3 regions of the Paenibacillus sp. FSL H8-0122 genome follow, and region 2 is predicted to be linked to each of the others. Evidence: riboswitches for the same ligand, from Rfam matches in the RefSeq annotation. Region 2 holds a riboswitch; each other region holds the start of a gene.
The links. Region 2 has a riboswitch for cyclic di-GMP ahead of NSS64_RS08060 (thiamine pyrophosphate-binding protein). Riboswitches for the same ligand answer to the same signal wherever they lie in the genome.

Region 1: it holds a riboswitch for cyclic di-GMP, as region 2 does, so the genes downstream of both, NSS64_RS30450 (flagellar assembly protein A) here and NSS64_RS08060 (thiamine pyrophosphate-binding protein) in region 2, are expected to answer to the same signal.
Region 3: it holds a riboswitch for cyclic di-GMP, as region 2 does, so the genes downstream of both, NSS64_RS23600 (PA14 domain-containing protein) here and NSS64_RS08060 (thiamine pyrophosphate-binding protein) in region 2, are expected to answer to the same signal.

What each region holds. Positions count from the first base shown of each region.
Region 1 covers NZ_JBBOTB010000001.1:7,069,165-7,076,162, reverse strand. Annotated here, with positions in the region: gene NSS64_RS30465 (ABC transporter ATP-binding protein) at 1-274, opposite strand, end outside; gene NSS64_RS30460 (ABC transporter substrate-binding protein) at 289-1,302, opposite strand; gene biuH (biuret amidohydrolase) at 1,328-2,011, opposite strand; cyclic di-GMP riboswitch class I at 2,517-2,609, shown strand; gene NSS64_RS30450 (flagellar assembly protein A) at 2,718-4,352, shown strand; gene NSS64_RS30445 (aldo/keto reductase) at 4,367-5,341, shown strand; gene hcp (hydroxylamine reductase) at 5,439-6,998, opposite strand, start outside.
Region 2 covers NZ_JBBOTB010000001.1:1,874,312-1,881,309, forward strand. Annotated here, with positions in the region: gene glpK (glycerol kinase GlpK) at 1-333, shown strand, start outside; gene NSS64_RS08045 (3-oxoacyl-[acyl-carrier-protein] synthase III C-terminal domain-containing protein) at 432-1,424, opposite strand; gene NSS64_RS08050 (hypothetical protein) at 1,568-1,918, opposite strand; gene NSS64_RS08055 (carboxymuconolactone decarboxylase family protein) at 2,071-2,451, opposite strand; gene NSS64_RS08060 (thiamine pyrophosphate-binding protein) at 2,502-4,115, opposite strand; cyclic di-GMP riboswitch class I at 4,262-4,358, opposite strand; gene NSS64_RS08065 (methyl-accepting chemotaxis protein) at 4,860-6,110, opposite strand; gene NSS64_RS08070 (helix-turn-helix transcriptional regulator) at 6,184-6,998, opposite strand, start outside.
Region 3 covers NZ_JBBOTB010000001.1:5,461,780-5,468,777, forward strand. Annotated here, with positions in the region: gene NSS64_RS23600 (PA14 domain-containing protein) at 184-2,532, opposite strand; cyclic di-GMP riboswitch class I at 2,547-2,627, opposite strand; gene NSS64_RS23605 (sugar phosphate nucleotidyltransferase) at 2,765-4,138, opposite strand; gene NSS64_RS23610 (UDP-glucose dehydrogenase family protein) at 5,296-6,636, opposite strand; gene NSS64_RS23615 (glycosyltransferase) at 6,641-6,998, opposite strand, start outside.

The sequences.
Region 1 (6,998 bases), 5.2 Mb from region 2:
TGCCCAGGGAGAGATCAGGTGAGGCATACGCCACCTCTCCACCGGCCTCCGGGCTTAACAACCGCAGCATCAGCCGGAGTGTTGTGGATTTCCCGCAGCCACTCGGTCCGAGAATCGAAATGAATTCATTGCGGTATACATCAAGACTGACCTGATCCAGCACAGGCACGTTGCCGAAGGAAAGAGAGCAGTTGCGCAGGGAGAGCATGGTTTCCCGGGTACCGGGATGCTGCGCGGCGGCAGCATCCAGCTGTTCTTTGATCGCTGTTGTCATTATCGGGTCCCTCCTTATTTCAAAAACTCATTGGTGAACAATCCGCGTATGTCCTGTTCCTTTTTCACAAAGCCCAGCTCGACCAGATTCTTCTGCAGGGTCTCCCAGGACGCCTCATCCATCGAGCCCAGCGGGAGCTTCTCCGGATCAAGCAGCGGAATGCTGGCCTTCATCATATTGACCTCATGCTTCAGATCCAGCTTCTCGCCATACTTCAGGCCGAATTCCGCCGCTTCGTCTGGATGCTTCACTGCATAATCCCAGCCCTGCATGGAGGCCTGCACGAAGCTTGCGACCATCTCCGGGTCCTTCTTGATGATAGACTCCGTAGTGAATAAGGTATCGGCATAGAAATTGATGCCATAGTCGTTCGGGTCGATAATATTCACTTCCTTGCCCTGCTCCTCTACAGCCAGCACTTCATTAATGACATAGCCGGGCCAGGCCTTGACCTGCCCGGTCAACAGCGGACTCAGATCGTATTTGACCGGCATCTCTTCGATTTGCGAAGGGTCGATGCCCGCGCTTTTCTCCATGGCCCGGAAGGTCAGCTCTTCGTTGCCGCCCAGCTTAATGCCTACCTTTTGCCCGACAAGGTCCTCCATAGTCTTGATCCCGGACTCTTTGAGTGTGAACATGACGAACGGGGTTTTGCGGTAGATCGCCGATAACGCTTTGACAGGGACGCCTTTCTCTCTGGCGATGACGACCTGGTCGGCACCCGTAACTCCGAACTCCTCACTGCCGGAAGCTACCATCTGCACAGCCGGGAAATCCGAGCCCCCCGGGCGGATCTCAACATCCAGCCCCGCTTCTTTATAGAAGCCTTTTTCCACCGCGGTATAAAAGCCGGCAAACTGCGCCTGGTGAATCCACTTCAGCCGGAGCACCACCTTCTTCAGCTCGCCTGAGCCTTCCGCTCCCTGGCCTTCGGCCTTACCGGCTTCCGTAGTGTTACCGCAGGCGGTCAGGAGCAGCATCAGCGAGGTTAACAGCATCAGCGCTTTCGTTCTGGACTTGTTCCACATGGTTATTCCCCCGTTTATGAATGATTTAGTATTGCTCCAGCGCACGCAGCACCGCTTGTGAATCACTTACACTGCCGAACACCCCGCCCTGCATTTGAACCATACTCAGCGCCGCCAGGTGATTCGCTTCATCCGTCGCTCCCGTGCAATCCGCAAGAATCAGACACTCGTACCCGCGGTCATTGGCTTCCCGCATCGTGGTGTGTACACAGACATCGGTCGTAATACCGGTCAGAATCAGATGGGTAATTCCTTTATTCTTCAGGATCAGGTCCAGGTCCGTTGCGTAAAAGCTCCCTTTGCCCGGCTTGTCTATAATGTACTCTCCGCGGGCAGGCGCCAGCTCCTCAATGATCTGCCAGCCACGCTCCCCCCGCACGAGGATTCGTCCCGCCGGTCCTTCGGAGCCGATCTCGGCCCCGATCTGGCGGCTGCGCCACCGTTTGTTCGCCGGCAGATCCGACAGATCCGGCTTATGCCCCTCGCGGGTATGGATCACGGTGAACCCTTCAATCTCCCGGATACGTGCCAGCAGCCGCTGAATGGGCTGAATCGCCCTCGCTGTTAATGAGAGGTCATAACCCATTCTCTCGACGTAACCGCCCTTGCCGCAAAAATCCGTCTGCATGTCGATAATCATCAGCGCTGTCTTCGCCGGGTCCACAGCCCCGTCATAAGGCCAGATGTAAGGTGTTGCTGCAATCTGCATGGTTTATGCTCCTCTCCTGATGTCGCTATCTCTATCAATGTTATATTAATTAACATTAATTCGCGTTTCCTTGGTATGAGTTAGATTATATTACAATGAATTTGGGATGTCTTCGGTTTTATTACGAAATAATGCACTGAATGTTTGTGTTTATTTACATAGTTAACATATACATAACATTCATACTCGCAATACTCCTTATCAAAAAGGAACACTCCGGGTCTTACCAAGCCCAGAGTGTCCCAACAGTTCAATGCTCACACTTCCCCCCTTCTGCCTCTTCCATAAGCTGTAAGCGCTGGGAAACCAGTTTTTTTGTCGAAATAGAGCTGCATATTTCGAGTTTTTTGATAAATAGGCATAATATAGTTGAAAAATAGCTCTTTAAGTACTAGAATTAAGCTTGTTTGCAGAAGTTAATGACGCATAAGAACTATTTATGATTCTTTTTGTCGATTGCAGTCGACCACTATTCATTGCCTCTACAGGATGTATATCATTGATCTATTTCTAAAGGCAAACTCCCCGAAAGGGCAGGACGCAAAGCTATGGGCCTAAGAACGCCAGAATCTGCGTTTACGGTTGCCAGGCTGCCAATAGAGACCACTTAAGCCAGCTGTTCAGGAGGGGGAAGCCTCCCAGGCTTGATGATGTTCTTTTTCTGTACGAATTGCCATTGATCATACGAAAAAGTGAGGTTACAACCATGCCGCAGCAGGATATCGAACCAAGCCGATATGAATTCGTAGAGTCCCTGATGCTCGAACGTAAAGGTCTCCTGGATTCATTCTCTGTGGAGGGCCGAGCTTCTGACGGGACAACTGGAGATAAGAATGGAATTATCCTCGTGCAGGACAACCAGATATTTATTACTCCCCCGCTCCCCGGAGGTGCTCCCGCCCGCATTTCTGCGATCCACCCTGTTGTCCTGAAGATCAACTGGAAGACCGTTACAGAACCAACCGAGGTCACCAGGGCGGATTATATCACTTGGGAGATCTGTGAGAAGCCGCAATATGAAATTACCGTATCGCCTGACAAGCTCAAGGTCCACTTCACTTTATACCGTGCAGAGAAGTACGCCTGGAATCTGGTCAACTGTCCTGCCGCCTTCGAAGCGGTTGTCCGTGCCCAGCCCAATCCGGCGATGCTGCTGTCCACGCTTACCATAGAACAGATTATCGCCTCACTGGACAACCGTTTTATTCTGCGCAACCTGAACATTCCCGCCCTGTACGCGGAGCTGGAGAACCCTACATATCTTCCCGTATGCATCGCTGAAGGAAGATCCCCGCTGCCCGGCAAGGAAGCCCGGCTGGAATTCCTGCTGCCGGAGCATACACTGGAGGGGAACCGGATGCTTCAGGGACAGGGAGCCCCGGGTCAGAAGCCTGAGGATACCATGGAGTATCTCCGTTTCCCGGGGGCCCCCTTTACCTTTGCAGGCGAAGTCTTCGCCCGCAAACTGCCGCCCGAAGAAGGCATTCCCGGCCTCGACACAGACGGAAGGGTACTGCCCCCTCCCCCGCCGCAGGATCTCTACTTTGCTGCCGGTAATCATGCCAAGCTCCTTCCCTGCGGTCATATCGTGGCCCGGCATACCGGCAGACCCCGCATCTGCGGAGGAAACAGCAGCGTCCGGATATGTGACTTCCCTCCAGCCTGTCTGCTGACCAGCGAGATGACCGATCCTGCGGGCGATGTTATGTTCGCAGGTGACATCATTGTACCGGGAGATCTGGAAGGACCTGTACGGGTTGAAGCCCTCGGGAATGTGTACGTCTATGGCGATATCCGCCAATCTACAATTATAGCCACCGGCAGTATTTACGTTAGCGGCCAGGTCACCGGCAGCGGCCTGTACGCCGGACACGCCGGGGTACTGCAGCATCGTCTGCATAGCCTCGCAAGCCTGCTGCGGACAGAGACGGACGGACTGCTGGAGGCAGCGCGCCAGCTGGCCAAGAATGTGGAATCCCGCCAGCAATCCGTGAATTACGGCCTGGTAGTCATGCTGCTGCTGGAGGATAAATACAGCCACCTCGGCAGCCTGATCCGTGATCTTCAGGCTGCCCTGAGCCGTATGAACGGAGAGTTCGGCTCCGGCACAGACCCGCTCCGGCAGATGCTTGAGGTATTCGCCCATCCGGGACAATTCACCGGGTACATCACAGACAGTGTGCTAAGCCGCTTCTCCAGGCTGCTCCTCAAGCTGAGCGAGGAGATTGAGCTGCTCCAGGAGGAGCATGCGGTAATTAATCTTGCCCGGTCGCAGGAGAGTCGCCTGGAGTCCGGCGGCAAGCTGCTTGTGCGTGATTCTGCTAAGACTACTACTATATAAGGAGAAGTGAGAGCGTGAGATATAACCGTCTGGGCAATAGCGGCCTGCAGGTGTCCGCCCTGGGTCTTGGAACCAATTCCTTCGGCAAACGGGCAGATCAGGAGACCTCGGTCCGCATTCTGCACACCGCTATGGATCAGGGCATTAATTTCATCGATACCGCCAATATCTATGCCGGCTCTGAATCGGAGCGGATCATTGGCCTTGCGCTTGAAGGCAGACGCCATAACGCTGTGCTGGCGACCAAGGCCGGATTGCCGAAGCATGAGGGACCCGGCGGCAGCGGCTCTTCGCGCCATCATCTGATGCAGGAGCTGGAGGGCAGCCTGCGCCGGCTGAAGACCGACTATGTGGATCTGTACCAGATTCACACCTTCGACCCCTACACACCGCTGGAGGAAACACTGCGCACGCTGGATGATCTGATCTCCGCAGGCAAGGTGCGGTATATCGGAGCCTCCAATTATGCCGCCTGGGAGCTGATGAAGGCGCTCGGAATCAGCGAAGCGCGTAACTGGGCGAAATACATCTCTATCCAATGCAGCTATTCGCTGGCTGACCGCACGCCCGAAGCCGAACTGCTTCCGCTCTGCCTGGATCAGGGGCTGGGCATCATCCCATACTTCCCTCTGGCGGGCGGCATTCTTACCGGCAAATATGTCGGCAGCAGCAGTGCCCCTGCCGGCTCCAGAGCAGAGACCGATCCGAACTTCCGCCGCTTCCTTACCCCGGAGCGCATCTCGCTCGGGGAGCAGGTTCAAGCAATTGCGGAGGAGATGGGCACTTCACCTGCGGCTCTATCCCTGGCCTGGCTGATGAACCGGCCCGCCGTCTCCACAGTGATTGTCGGCGCAACTACAGTAGAGCAGGTACAGCATAATCTGCAGAGTCTCTCTGCTTCACCGGATGCAGGAACACTTGAGCAGCTTGACCAGGCCAGCGCCGCCCTCCGCACCGGCGAGCCGTTTGCAGTCTACCGGCTGCCGTAAACGCTGACGGTGATGTTCATATCCATACACAAAAGCGAGCCTCCGTATACGGAGACTCGCTTTTGTGTATTTTGGCTAATGCTGAATCTGTATGGTATTAGACCGCAGCAATGAACCGCTCCATGTCTTCCTGTACGGTAGTAATCCCGCCGATACCGAAGGTATCGACCAAGACCTTGGCTACATTAGGCGACAGGAACGCCGGAAGTGTAGGACCCAGGTGAATGTTCTTCACGCCCAGATGCAGCAGCGCCAGCAGTACGATGACCGCCTTTTGCTCATACCAGGCAATGTTATAGGAGATCGGAAGATCGTTGATATCCGCAAGACCAAACACTTCCTTCAGCTTAAGCGCTATAACCACAAGGGAATAGGAGTCATTGCACTGGCCGGCATCAAGCACGCGGGGAATTCCGCCGATATCGCCAAGCGCCAGCTTGTTATATTTGTATTTGGCACAGCCTGCGGTAAGGATCACCGTGTCACTAGGCAGCTCTGCTGCGAAGTCGGTGTAATAATTCCGGCTCTTCATCCGTCCATCGCAGCCGGCCATGACGAAGAATTGCTTGATGGCCCCGCTCTCTACCGCTCCAACCACCTGATCCGCCACATTCATTACAGCCGCATGGGCGAAGCCGCCGATAATCTCGCCTGTCTCAATCTCCACCGGAGCACTGCAGCTCTTGGCCTGCTCGATCAGGGGTGAGAAATCCTTCTCTCCGTCCGCGCCTGCCGCGATATGCTGAATTCCCGGATACCCGGTGTTGCCTGTCGTGTACAGCCGGTCTTTGTAGCTGTCCTTCGGCGGCACGATGCAGTTCGTGGTCATCAGAATTGGACCATTGAAGCTGGCAAATTCCTCATTCTGCTTCCACCATGCATTGCCGTAGTTGCCAACGAAATGGCTATACTTCTTGAAGGCCGGATAGTAGTGGGCCGGCAGCATCTCACTGTGCGTATACACATCCACTCCGGTACCCTCGGTCTGCTTCAGCAGCGCCTCCATATCCTTAAGATCATGACCGCTGATCAGAATACCAGGATTCGTGCCTACACCAATGTTCACTTTGGTAATCTCAGGGTTGCCGTAGGCTGCGGTGTTCGCACGGTCAAGCAAGGCCATCACATCTACGCCGAACTTGCCGCATTCCAGCACCAGAGCCGTCAGCTCAGCGCCGCTCAGACTGTCATCAAGGGCGGCAGCCAAGCCTTTTTCCATAAAAGCATGGGCTCCTGCTTCATAGAAGCCCAATACCGCAGCATGCTCCATGTAAGCAGCCATCCCCTTCAGACCGTAGGTCAGCAGTTCGCGCAAGGAACGGATATCCTCATGTTCTGTAGCTAACACACCTACCGTTGCCGCCTTGTCCATCAGCTCTTCATCCGTCACTGCATTCCAGTTCGCCGCGTCATGATCAGACAGATACGCCGCCACTCCGGCATCCGCCACCCTGCTGCGCCACGTATCCCGCAGGGCCAGACCCTCGCGGATCTTCGCGGTGAAATATTCCGGCACAAAGTTGGCATTGGTAATCGTAGCGAACAAGCTCTCTATAATAAATCTCTCCGTCACCGGATCAGTAATCCCCAGCTCACGCCCGCTGCGCGCGAAGACGGCAATGCCCTTAAGTGTATACACCAGAAGATCCTGCAGATT
Region 2 (6,998 bases):
AAGGACGCCGGCATGCCGCTCACCGGTCTGAGGGTAGACGGCGGTGCGGTGCGCAACAATCTGCTGATGCAGTTCCAGGCCGATATTCTGGGCAGCGAAGTGACACGTACAACCTATGCGGAGACTACAGCACTTGGCGCTGCGCTGCTCGCCGGACTTACCTCCGGGGTATGGACCCGTGAGCAGCTGGAGAGCTTCAATACGGCCGAGAAGGTCTTCTCGCCGCAGATGGAGCCGGAGGAACGGGAACGCAGATACGGCGCCTGGCAGGATGCTGTATCGCGCACGATGGGCTGGGAGAAGCATGAGGGCAAGCACGAAGGCAGACTTTAGAGCAGAGTAGAGGCATTAAGAACAGAAACGGCCCGCAGGCAGAAACTCTGCTGCGGGCCGTTTGCTTACTCTGAAACAGAAGTGAACGGTCAGTAAGACTAGTACTCCATTACAAATGCAACGTTCTGCCATCCGGCACCTACGGTCCAGAACAGGACCTTGTCTCCGCGTTCAAGCTGCCTTGTAGTGACGGCTTTGTGAAGGGCAATGAACGGGCTGCTGGTCGAGGTATAGCCGAACTCATCGCCTATGTAGACTGCGGCCTCAGGGTTAATGCCGGTTTTGCCGGAGACGGCCTGGATGTTCGGAAGAGACAGCTGTGAGAAGCAGGCAGCCTTGACCGATTCAGGGGCAATCCCGTTGTTGCTCAGCAGAGTGTTGATCGATTCGGAAGCAGCATCCACACAGATGGAATCATCGAATGGAATGAACTTCACATTGAACTCTCCTGCGGCCACACCGTTGCGTCCGAGCTTAGCCAGGCCTTCTGCCGGGAACAGAGAGTTGCCGTACACACAGGTGTCTGTCTGGTAGATAGAGTCAATGAAGCCGACCGAATGCTCATCGCGCTCCAGAATGACAGCGGCAGCGGCATCACCGAAGTTCGCGTAATATACCGGATCATTCTTGTCCGCATGCGGCGCCACATAATCGGAGCCGATGACGAGAGCGCGGCGGATTCTCGGGTTCGCCATCATCTGGCGGCTGACCTGTTCAACCGAGGCGGTCATTCCGGCACAGTTGGCATTGCTGTCAATACAGATGGTATGCGAGGCCCCGTTAATCAGGCGGTGAATCATCAATGAGTTCGTAGGAAATATATATTCAGGAGTCTGGCTTGCATAAGCGATCAGGTCAATGTCAGGGCCGGTAAGACCGGTCTTCTCCAGAACATTACTTGCGGCTTCAAAAGCCATTGTCAGGGAGTTCTCATCCGGGCTGTCGATGCTGTAGCGGTTTTGACGGCCCAGAGTAGCCAGCAGTCCACGGATATCAATACCTTTATCGTCAAAATGCTGTATGAAAAAGTCATTGCCGATTCTTTTGTCTGGATGGTAGATATCAATGTCCTTAATGCGAATCCCCGCCATAGTACAGACCTCCTAAAGTTTTGTTAGCTATACTTCTCACGAATCTGCTTCTTACAAAACTCTCTTCCGGCATTAGCAGCCGGTTCAATGAATGAATTAGCATGTGCGTTTCAAGCAGCTGATTTAGGTTTAAATTGTATTTATTAAGCTTGTACGGTTGAAGTGATCTCCAGGTTCTCAAGTCCGGCTTTGCGGCCCAGGCGTGCCAGCTGCATTTTGAGGATCGGGTTATTTTCCAGGGTAAGACTCACTTTCTGGAAGCCGTCAGCCTTGAACATGATGAAGCAGCCTTCAAGCAGCGGTACAACATCAGGAGCTGTTACATTCAGCTTGCGGCAGTCGATCTCTAGTGCATATTCAGCAGGGCTGATCGGGTTAATGGTCTGCTGGTAAGCCTGTATAGATTTGAGCCCGTCCTCGTTAGAGAAGGTTCCCTCCAGCTCAATATTGATCACTTTCTTCGCAGTATCTGTCTTCAAAATAAATTGTCCCATGTTGATCTCTCCCTAAGTGTAATTTCCAATACCTCCAAAACATTATTCCTGCGACTCTATTCGACAAAATCGCAGTTCGATTTGGGATATTTTGCCTTCATTATAACCAGATCATCCTGAAATGTGCAATCGAAAAGTCGAAATTTGTAGAATTATGAAGATTTTTCTTTGATCTCCTCCAGGGTATCCAGCAGCACATTAAAGGCCGAAATCACCCGGGGGGCACCGACGCAAGGGGTCAGATGCAGCAGCACACCCTTGATCTGCTCGACGGTCATGCCAACGCGGAGCGCCATTACATAATGAACCCCCAGCTGTTCATATTGCCCCATCGTAATCAGAGACGAGATCACTGCAATCTCTTTCCAGTCAGAGCCAATCGTGGTCCGCTGAAAAATATCGCCATAAGCATTGCCCATGATATATTCGGCTAATTCCGGAAAATGCTCTTTGATCGGAGCCAGGGCCTTGGCCCCATAATCTCCTGAGAGATCAGTGAAATGATCGAGTCCGCTGTTCATGCTCTTGTTCACGTTATGTCCTCCTGACAGTAGGTTAGAAAAGGTGTGCGGATATGGCTTCCTTACGTAAGATCCAGCGTGCGGTGGGCCGTAGGAGGCATTTCATCACGGTCAGTCAGCAGCTCAATGACAGCTGCCTTGTTAAGTGCCACAGCTTCGCGGATTGCGGCAGCGAACTCCTCCTGCGTCTCGCAGCGGAAGCCGGCTGCACCCAGCGATTCGGCGAATTTCACGGCATCCATCGGAACCTCGAAGATCGTACCGTCAATCCGGCCGGTCGTTTTCTCCATGCCCTTGAGCGCCATATCCAGCTGCATATTGTTCACCACGATGAAAATTACCGGAATGTCCTTGCAAACGGCCGTGTTTATTTCAGCTCCGAGCATCATAAAACAGCCGTCCCCGGTAATACAGAAGACAGTCTCCCCGGGAGAGGCAGCCTTGGCGCCGATCGACATGCCAATTGAATTGCCCATACAGGCAAAGTAGGCATCGAATATGAAGCTGCCGGGCCTGCGGACATTGAACCATTTCACAGCATTGAAGCCATGGCTGCCGTCATCTACAAACACGCTGCTGTTGTAAGGAATCAAGCCGCTCATCGTGCTCATTACCGAAGCCAGAGAGAGCCCCGCCAGCACGGGAAGCTCGTCATTGTAAGCATTGGAGATTGTGATTTCATGCCTGGTGACCGTAGAGGAGTCCAGCTTCTGAAGATACAGTGCCAGGTTGTCCCTTAAGTCCCCGCCGACAGCGATAGTGGATGAGGACAGTATTTTGCCGACAAAGGTTGGATCTACATCGAACTGGATCAACTGCTGCGGATGATTCTCCGGCTTCAGGTTGCAGATGGTCATGTCGCTCAGCCGGGAGCCCAGAACAATGAACAGATCGCTGTTGTTCAGCAATTCATCGCCGTGCGAAGAGCCGCCGACGCCGACAGGACCGTGGTAGAGCGGGTGATCATAAGCTATGGCGCCTTTGCCGCCTGGAGAGGTGACTACAGGAATGTTGAAGGTTTCGGCCAGCTGGACCAGTTCCTGATGGGCACCTGAACGGTTGACGCCTTTACCGGCAATGATCAGCGGTCTGGCAGATTGATTAATCGCCGAGATAACCCGGTCATAGTTCTGATAACTGACCAGTCCCTCGCGTTCCGGCAGGACAATCCGGCATTCCGCGAGCCGCTCTGTCTGCACATCAAACGGAATGCAGAGATGGACCGGACCTTTCCGGTCACCGAGGGCGATGGATAGGGCATGGTTGAAAATCGTGCTGAAGTGATCGCCGCGTTCAACGAGCTTGCTGAAGAGGGTGGCCGGCCGGAACATATCCGCCAAATCAGCCAGATAGGAAGTGGAATCCTGACATTGGGGAATGCCCAGCTCCTTGATGGACTGATGTCCGGTGATGAAGAGGACGGGAAGATTATTGGCCTTGGCATGCGCTGCTGCGGTGAGCAGATTCGTTCCGCCCGGACCGGAGGTGCCGAAGGCTACCCCGAGACTGCCGGTCTTCAGAGCATAACCGCCGGCGGCGAAGCCGGAGCTGGATTCGTGCCGGCCGGGGATGAACTCTATACCGTAGTCAACCATTTTCAAAGCGATGGGGCAAATAGACTTGCCTATAATTCCAAAAGAATGAGTGACTCCCAGATTGTGTAATGCTTCCGCCATATAATCTGCAACTGTCTTCAGAACATCCACCCCGCAAGTTGTTATTTGTATACGTCAGCAATAGAAAACCTGTACTCAGCATTGGAGCACAGGTCTGTTGCACGAATCACCATAATCAAACGCGAAACCTAAGGCGTTCACAGTTTTTCAGCAACCTGGCTGTCATGATCCCACTTCAGAAATGAGACTGTAGATCCATGGCTTTGCGTCATTCCCTTTCGGTGAATTTTGCCGGTATGCGGTTATAAATGAATTTGTGGAGAATTTTCCTTTACAATATATTCCTTGCTCCTCTTTTGTCAATAACCCCTGTGAGAAGAAACTCGGAATTTGACGAATATTCAGGAGTAAAAATGGCTAAATATTTGGATTTTCAAACTTTTGAAAATGGTTGTCTCTGGAAGACTAAAGTCTTAAAATGCAAATGGCCATTTAGGTTGGTTAATATGGGAAGTGAGCCCAAAGACTCATTACATTCCTGATTTACTGAAAAATATTAAGAAATCGCTAGATATACAGCATTGCAAATTTCGGTGATAGGACTTAAGTAGCGGTGATGTGAGACGTTAGCTTATAGACAATCTATGACAATAGAACGACTATAGTAAAGAAGTGCAAAGCACGTTTTTTACCCTTATGCACAATTTCAACAATTTGTGAATATTACATAACAATCTTTGTTTTGCCCAAAAAAAGAGACACCTCCCGCAGAAAATTCCGCAGGCGTGTCTCTTTGTGCCGGGGTTAAAATTTGAAAATATGAATCGTTTTTTGCAGGTTGAAGACTGCGGAGGTCATCTTCTCTGTCTCCTCAGCTACGGATTGCAGAGCATGAATCTGTTCGTTCATCGCTGCGGACACCTCTTCCGTCCCTGCGGCGGTCTCCTGGGTGATGGCTGAGATATTCTCGATCGCCCCGGAGATCTTGAGTGCACTCTCCAGCATAAGGTCACTCTCTGCGGAGAAGGAGGCAATCTGCTCGGTTATGTATTGGACACTATGCACAATTTGAGCAAAGATGTTGGCCGTCTCCGTAATCATCTCATTCTGCACCTGGACTACCTCTTCGTTAATGGCGATGTTATCAATAGCCTGCTTGATATCCGCTTCGATGCTGCGTACCAGACCGAACACCTCTTTGGTTGAAGCGGTGGATTCCTCGGCCAGCTTGCGGACCTCCTGGGCAACAACTGCGAACCCGCGGCCATGCTCGCCTGCACGGGCGGCTTCAATAGAAGCATTGAGCGACAGCAGATTGGTCTGTTCAGCAATTTCAGTAATCGTCTTGGTAATCATCGTAATGCCTCGTGCGTTATGCGATAGGGCTTCGATGGTATCCGCCACCTTCCGGGTAGCCTGGATGTTCTTGCGCATGCCTTCGGCTTGGGTATCCACCGATTGCCGTCCCTGTTCTACCAATTCCAGCGTATGTACAGACCTTCTATTCATTTCCTTGGTGGAATTCGTATAATTGGAGACTTTGATTTCGATATCCTTGATCGATTCGGTCATATCAGCGATATCCACCGAGATTTCGTTAGCACCGAGGGCCAGTTCATTGGAGGAGGAGGCCACCTGCGCCATGACAAACTTCAGGTTCTGATTCTTGTCTTCAATCCCGCGGCTGGCGTCCATAACCTGACGGGTAATCTGTGAGGCATCGGTGAGGATTTTTTTGAGCTTGTCAATCATGGTATTGAAGGAGCGGCTAATGTCGCCCATGGAGCCATTCTCGTCGGCACGGCTGGTGAAGTCGCCTTTGGCAATCGTGTGCGTCACATTGGAGATATCCTCAAATGAAGATGTAAGCGTTCTCTCAATGAAGCGCGCAAGCGGGTAAGTCAGCGCTGCCAGGACGGCGACAAGAATAATGCCGATGAGCAGCCTGTCCATAAGGATTAGCGTAATTAAGACAGGGACAGCGAATAAAGCGGCAACCAGGTAACATCCGGTGACGATTTTTTGTTTCAACGGCAGCTTGTTCATCCAGTCCATAATGTAAAGTCCCCCTATAAATAATAATGTGTATTGTAATATTATAGGGGATACTAGTGCATTTGGTCTATTATTAAAAATCGTATAATGCTGCCGCTTCGCGCAGAGCCGCAGCAACCGTATCCGCAAGCTCAGGCGGTGCCGTCACCTTGATGCCCTGACCCAGAGACAGGATGATCCGGCACGCAGACTCCGGCGTGTTGAACTCGACCTCGGCCCTGATCCAGCCCGGGGCCTCAGAAGGCTCCTTGTGCAACAGGGCGACGTATCGCTCCTTCTGCAACTCCTTCATTGTTTGCTCTCTTACAAGCAGGCTGGAGGGGTACCGGGGCAAGGCAGACTTGAACGCTGCGGTGGAGGTCTCCCAATAGCGGGACAGGTCGAAATCCTCCGGCAGCTCAAATAGCTCATCTGTGACTTTGGCCTCAGTGATTCTGGAGACCCTGTAGGTCCGCAGCTCGCTGTCATGCCCTGCGACCAAGTACCAGACTCCGCGCTTGACCACCAGCCCCAGCGGTGCAACCAGCCGCTCGGCGGCGTCCTCCCCGCGCAGATAGGTGATGCTCACCTTGCGGTTCTCCCATAAAGCTCCCTGCAAAGCGGTCAGGCAGGGATAGGTCTCCCCGGAGGGATGCCACCCGGCTCCGTCGATGTGAATCCGCTGGCTGAGGAAGCTGAAGGGGGTGACTGGCTGCCGGGTAGCGACAGCCTGCAGCTTGCGGGCGGCCGAGGAGAACTCCTCCTGAATGCCCAGAGCGTGCAGAATTGCCGGATCAGCGGGCACCAGCAGTGCGGCAATCTCCTTGGTGTTCATTCCGGTCAGGGAATTCCGGTAGCCTTCAGCCAGCCTCCAGCCGCCTTCCCGGCCGCGCTCGGCCAGCACGGGGA
Region 3 (6,998 bases), 3.6 Mb from region 2:
CTCCTTTCTCCAGCCACACCGCTTCGGCAGACCCCGGAGCGGTTACGCTTCCCGGATGGTCGTCTATAGCTTAGTAGCCCTGCTGGTAAGCAGGGCCATTAAGAGTGGCTTGCAGGATTTATAATTGTAACGTCTTAACCAGTAACAGCGCCAATGTTGAACACAGCTGCGGACCTTATGAGCTTACGAAGCGGAAGGGAGAAACAGCGCGCTTGCCGGAATGGTTCCTTTGGCCTGGCTTGGACTCTGCCACATCAGCCGCGCTTTTGCATCCCCTTGATTCTCATAATACTCTACCTGAATATCATACAGCTCGCCTGCGGTCAGGCTGATGCTGCCCATGCGTTCGGTGCCGCTCTGCTTCACCCAGCTGTCAATCACAAGCTCACCGTTCACCCGTACGCGGATACCGTCATCGGAATGGGTATAGATCTGATAAGTCTCCGTGTACAGCGGCTTCATCTTCCCGCTCCAGCGGACAGAGAAGAAGTCTATGCCGAGAGCGGCATCCGGCGAGCCTTGGCGCCAGTTGAAATCAAGCACAGCATCGGTACGCACTACAGCGGGTTCGCCCGATAGCGTCATGTTATTGAAGTATTCCGCGTACAGTCCATTGGCAGCAGGAACTTCTACCGGCAGATCCACCGGTGTTGCTGTAGGAGAAGGAACGGGAGCCGCTGTCGGCGTAGGCACCGGTGTTGGCGTTGGTGTCGGTGCTGGCGTCAGTGTTGGTGTTGGTGCTGGTGTTGGCATTGGTGTCGTTACTGGTGCCGGCGTTGCTGTCTGTGCTGGCGCTACTGTCGCTGCTGGTAACGTTGTCGGTACTGCTGTTGCAGCCGGAGCAGGTATGGATGTGTTGCCTGCTCTGGAGAAAAGCGCACTTGCAGGTACGGTTCCCTTCACCTGGCTGGGGCTCTGCCACATCAGATGGACATTCGCATCGCCTGCATTCTCATAATACTCTACCTTAATATCGTACAGTTGCCCGGCAGTCAAGGCTATGCTTCCTGTGCGGGCAGTTCCGCTCTGCTTGACCCAGCTGTCAATGACTGCTGTGCCGTTCACCCATAAGCGGATACCGTCATCCGATGTAGTATAGAACTGATAGGTCTCGCTGTAAGCCGGCTTAATCTGGCCGGTCCAACGGATCGAGAAGTAGTCCACGCCGAGTGTGGTATTAGGAGTACTCTGACGCCAATTGAAGCTGATTACCTCATCGTTACGCACCATAACCGGTGTCCCCGAGAGCGTCATGTTCTTGAAGTATTCTCCAAGCAACCCGTTCTGGGCAGGCTTGCTCTCCGTATCACCGGAGGTTGGGACCGGCTTCGGAATCGGCGCAACGGTTGGTGCCGGTGTTACGGTTGGCGTTGCTGTCGGTGTTGGCGTTGGCGTCGGTGTTACTATAGGCGTTGGTGTTGCTGTAGGCGCTGGTGTTGCTGTAGGCGTCGGTGTTGCGGTTGGCTTAGGGGCCGCCACTGGAGCAGTCCAGGCCTTATATTGGTCACGGGTCAGTGTGTAGCTGTCATTCATGAAATTCTTGATCGTAGCCGTGCTGTTATTCTCATAGAGCATCTTGCCCCAGTTCATCATGAACACGTAATTCTGCTGGGTCAGCTTCAGCTTCGAGATATTCGGCATTTCACCGTTCTCGCCGATGCCGATCGGTTTGCCGCCAGCCAGGCTGGTCAGATCATCATGATATTTATTCGAGTAGTCGTTATTATATATATCCGCTGCCAGCACATCCACTCTGTCCGCACCCGGATAAGTCCGTGCATAGGGATCAGAGTTGGCATTCGGCGCATTCGGGTTCCATACCCAAATCAGATTATTTAATTGATGAACGTTTACGAAACGGTCATACATAATATTCCACAGAGCTGAGAAATTATCTTTCTTCCCCCACCAGAACCAGCCGCCGTTCATTTCATGGTACGGTCTCCACAGGATGGGAACCTTGGCATCCCGCAGGCTTTTAAGCGAGACGGCTACTTTATCCAGATCGGTGATCAGCGCGTTATACTCCGTGGTGCCGGGGGTTACGTATTTGTTGAACTGTGCCTGGCTGATTGACTTTTGCACATTGGACCATTCGTACTTGGTACCCGGCAGATTCTGGTGGAAGGTCATGGCGACAATGCCGCCCGCTCTGGACCAGTTCGTCGCACTCCAGACAATATTTTTGCGTTGTGCAGCTACTCCGCTCTCACTCTGTCCACCGATTGCTCCAAGCTCATAACCATGCAGTGCGGCGTATTGTCCGCTTGTTCCCTTCAACTTGTTGCTCAGCTCATCCGGACTCTCGAAATAGTCATGCTGCCCTGTAATAATTCCATTTCCCGAGATATCATACAGATTGTTCAGCAGCTTGACCGCCTCGGCTGAGGCATTAGGGTTCACGGGCGCTCCTGTAGAGGAAGCAGCCTTGACAGTGGACGGGGCGATTCCCAGTCCCACGGGTACAGCAGACAATACCACGGCCAGCGACAGCACAGCGCAGAGCAAACGAGACTTACGGTAAGTTTTCACAATATTCTCTTCCTTTCGGTAGCCAGGCTGCCACTCTTGCGAAGGCCCTATAGCTTTGCGTCCCTATCTTTCGATTAGGTTTGCCATTGTCGTTTTGGAAGGATCAATCCCTCTTACCGTAAGTATCGTCGATATGCAAATTTAATGTAGAGTAAAAACAAAATTTGTCTAAAAAATAGTTCTCAATACCTGATTTAAAATTGTAACAATTGGTTAAATAGATAAGTTAGACCTAAGAAATGAACTGATGTAGAGCGATATCCTCCCAGTCCAGAGTAATACGGATATTGTCTTCCTCTACCAGCTCAGACCCCGTCTGCACCTCAATGAACTCCACATCGGTAAGAGCAAGAATGGCATGCTTGGTCCCTTCCGGTATCCGTACCACATCTCCCGCCTTCACCGTATGCATCTTCTCATTGATGACAATGCTGGCTTCCCCGCTGACGAAGGTCCAGATTTCACTGCGTTTGTGATGCAGCTGATAGCTGATATTTTTGCCCTCATTGATGAAAATCCGCTTGGTCAGCACCTCGTTGCCTTCATCATATTTCACATAATCGATCACCTTGTAGTGTCCCCAGCGGCGTTCCTCGTACATCGGTCTTTGTTCAAAAGTCTTCAGCACTTCCTTGATCCGCGGACTCTCGGCCTTGTGTGTCACCAGAATGCCGTCCGGGCTGGCGGCGATAATCAGATCCTTCGCCCCGATGACCGTAATTGGAATATCCAGCTCGTTAATGAGGCAGGTGCCTTCGGAGTCAGCGGTGATGAAGCCTTTGCCGACATGGTTGCTGGTCATTTCCTCGGTCAGGGTGTTCCAGGTACCCAGGTCCTTCCAGAATCCGGCGTACGGCTGCACGACGATGTTCTCTTCTTTCTCTACCACTTCGTAATCGAAGCTGATGGAGGACAGCAGCTTATACTGCTTCTGCAGCTCCTCGTAATTCAGCGGCAGCCCTTTGCGCTGCAGGATATCCAGCAGGTAGCCCAGACGGAAGGCGAATACTCCGCAGTTCCAGAGCGCTCCCCGGCTGATTAGCTCCTCGGCCTGCACACGGTCAGGCTTCTCCTGGAAGTGGCTCACTTGCAGGTAACCATTCGCTCCCGCATCTGCGCCCGTTGGAATGATGTAGCCGTATTTCTCCGAAGCATGCTCGGGAACTACGCCCATCAGCGCCAGGTTCGCCCCGCTCACCAGCATGGTGTTCTCCAGTTGCAGCACCGTTTCGAAAAAGGAGGATTCCACGTATGGGTCCACCGGCAGAATCGCCACGGTCTCGCTTGGGGACACCCCCGCGATGGAATACAGGTAGGCCGCCGTCAGCGCAATAGCCGGGAAGGTATCCCGCCGCTCCGGCTCCACGATGATCGGCACCCCGCTGCCGAGCTGGCTCTGGATCATCTCCACCTGGCTGCGTCCGGTCGCCAGATAAGAGGACCCGGCCATGCCGTTCTCCTCCAGCTGTCTCCATACCCGTTGTACCATTGATTCCGGTTCACCTGCCGGACTTGCCAGTACCTTCAGAAATTGCTTGGAGCGTGAATCATTGGACAACGGCCAGAGCCGCTTGCCGGAGCCGCCTGATAGAAGTACTAGTTTCATAGTGAACCCTCCATATCGTATTGTTATTGGGTATTTCTTGTTGCTGGAATTGTAATTTAAAATCCCGCCTGTTATGAGGGTCGCTGCAAGGAATTTTGGGCTTACGGCCGCTGTTGTATTTGGATTTTTTGATTAAAACCGCTTCTCGCGGTAGAAATCCAAATACAAAGGCGGACGCTAACGCTCCTACAGCTCCAAAATTCCCCTCCGCTCCATTTCATAACAGGCTTGTGATTTTATATCCGCTTCGCCCGCAGGCGAAGCTCCCGGCTAAAGATCCGATCTTGCCGCTTGTTGTAGCGGCAAGGGGGCCGGGGCTGCCGCGCTATACTTGCAGCAGCAGCAGTTGAAATCCTGGTTGCCGGCAGCCTGCCTTCACGACAGTGAATCCCTGGTTGCCGCCTAGCTGTTCCAGCGGAGAAAGATTCAAAAGCTCAAAGACTCTTAAGTCCCGCTTGTTCCAAGGCGTCGCCGCTGAGTTAGCGGCTGGAATGAACAAGAGTATAGGACAACAAAATCCAAGATAATAGAATTCAAGACATTGGAATTCAAGACCAAGATTCAAGACCGGAATCCAAGACTCTTGTGCCAAGGGCTTGCGCACAAGTTCGCGGCGGCAAAGCTAGTTAGTTAAGTACTAGGCACTAGTGCTGCTCAGTTGCTCCATTTGGCTCGTATCCGGGAAATCAGGGGTACTTATGCTCTTCATTTGCTCGTTCAGCTAACATTCCCGGGATTCAGGTGCACTTGTGCTCTTCATTTGCTCGTTCAGCCATCTTTCCCGGGATTCAGGTGCACTTGTGCTCTTCATTTACTCATTTAGCCATCTTTCCCGGGATTCAGGTGCATTTGTGCTCTTCATTTGCTCGTTCAGCTAACATTCCCGGGATTCAGGTGCACTTGTGCTCTTCATTTCCGCTTCCAGCCCACTTTCAGCGCATTTAATGGGATTTATCCCTCTCATTCCGCCGTTCAGCCCACTTTCAGCGCATTCAATGGGATTTATCCCTCTCATTTCGCCGTCCAGCCCGCTTTCGGCGCATTCAAGGGGATTTATCCCTCTCATTCCGCCGTCCAGCCCGCTTTCGGCGCATTTAATGGGATTTATCCCTCTCATTCGCCGTGCGGACCACTGCCGGCGCACTCCGCCAGAGAGATTAGACCGCGCCAGCCACGCTGGCGGAGAATCCGCTAAGCCCGCCCATCTGCGGGCGGCCGACGGAGATGTACTCGAGGCCGGTGCCCTCGATTTGCTCTTTGGTGTAGACATTGCGGCCGTCGATCAGCACCTGGCGGCGCATGGTTCCGGCAAGCTGGTGCAGGTTGATCTCCTTGAACTGGCTCCAGTCGGTCAGCAGGCAGACAGCATCGCTGCCTTCGGCTGCCTCTTCGGCCAGTCCGCACCAGCGGAGTTGCGGGTGATCGTACTCGCGCCGGAAATTCTCGGCAGCGATGGGATCGTACAGCTTCACGATGGCGCCCTCGGCGACCAGCGCCTCGACGATCTCACGGGCCGGGGCTTCGCGGACATCATCGGTATTGGGCTTGAAGGCAAGCCCCCAGATGCCAATGACCGCGCCGCGAAGGCTGCCGAGCGATTCATGGAGCTTGGAGATAATCATGAAGCGCTGGCCTTTATTGACTTCAACGACGGATTTGAGCAACTTGAACTCATAATCCACATTCCCGGCAATCTGGATCAGCGCATTGGTATCCTTCGGGAAGCAGGAGCCGCCATAGCCGATACCTGCCTGCAGGAAGGTCGCACCGATTCTCTGGTCCATCCCCATGCCGCCTGCGACTTCGGTGACATCCGCTCCTACCTTTTCGCAAATGTTGGCAATCTCATTAATGAACGAGATCTTCGTCGCCAGAAAAGCATTCGAAGCATATTTGATCATCTCTGCGCTGCGGATATCCGTGACGAATACATTCTCTGTGAAGCCCTTATGCAGCTCACGCATGGTCGGCTCAAGCGCCTGATTATCCAGTCCGATTACGATCCGGTCGGGATGAAGCGTGTCGCGGATGGCAGAGCCTTCACGGAGGAATTCAGGCGCAGAGACGATATCGAAGGGATGATTCGTGAGGGAGGAGATCAGCTGGCGGATGCGCTCATTGGTTCCAACAGGGACGGTCGACTTGGTCATAATGATCTTATAGCCCTCCATCGCCTGCGCAATCTCGGCAGCCGCTCCTTCGATATATCTCAGGTCGGCTTCGCCGCCCGGCAGAGAAGGTGTACCCACGGCAAGAATGACGATATCGGAGCGGCGGACCGACTCCTGAAGATCGGACGAGAAGCTCAGCCGCCCCTCGCGCAGATTCATTTCGATCAGGGCTTCAATGCCCGGCTCATAGATAGGGGATTCCATCCGGTTCAGCTTTTCGATCTTCTGTTCATCCTTATCCACACAGATGACATGATTTCCATTTAGGGTAAAGCATACGCCTGATACAAGTCCTACATAGCCGGTACCAATCACTGCGAGTTTCATACTTTCATCCTCCTTTTAGGAAATTGACGTAGGCCTGTTCCACATACTGCTTGAACTGAACCATAAACGCCTGCTCATCGAATTTGCGTGCATGGCCCATAATCTGGTCGATATCCCACGCATAGGACTCCACCTCATCAATGGCCTTAAGCAAATCATCAACTTCCTGATGCTGGAAAAACACGCCGTTAACGTATGGAATAATCGTGTCGAGCGCTCCCCCAGCCTGATAGGCGATGACCGGCCTTCCTGCGGCATTCGCCTCCAGCGGCGTGATGCCGAAATCCTCTTCCCCCGGAAAAACAAACGCCCGGCACTGGGACATCAGCCCTGTAACTTCCTCATCCTCCAGCCGGCCCAGA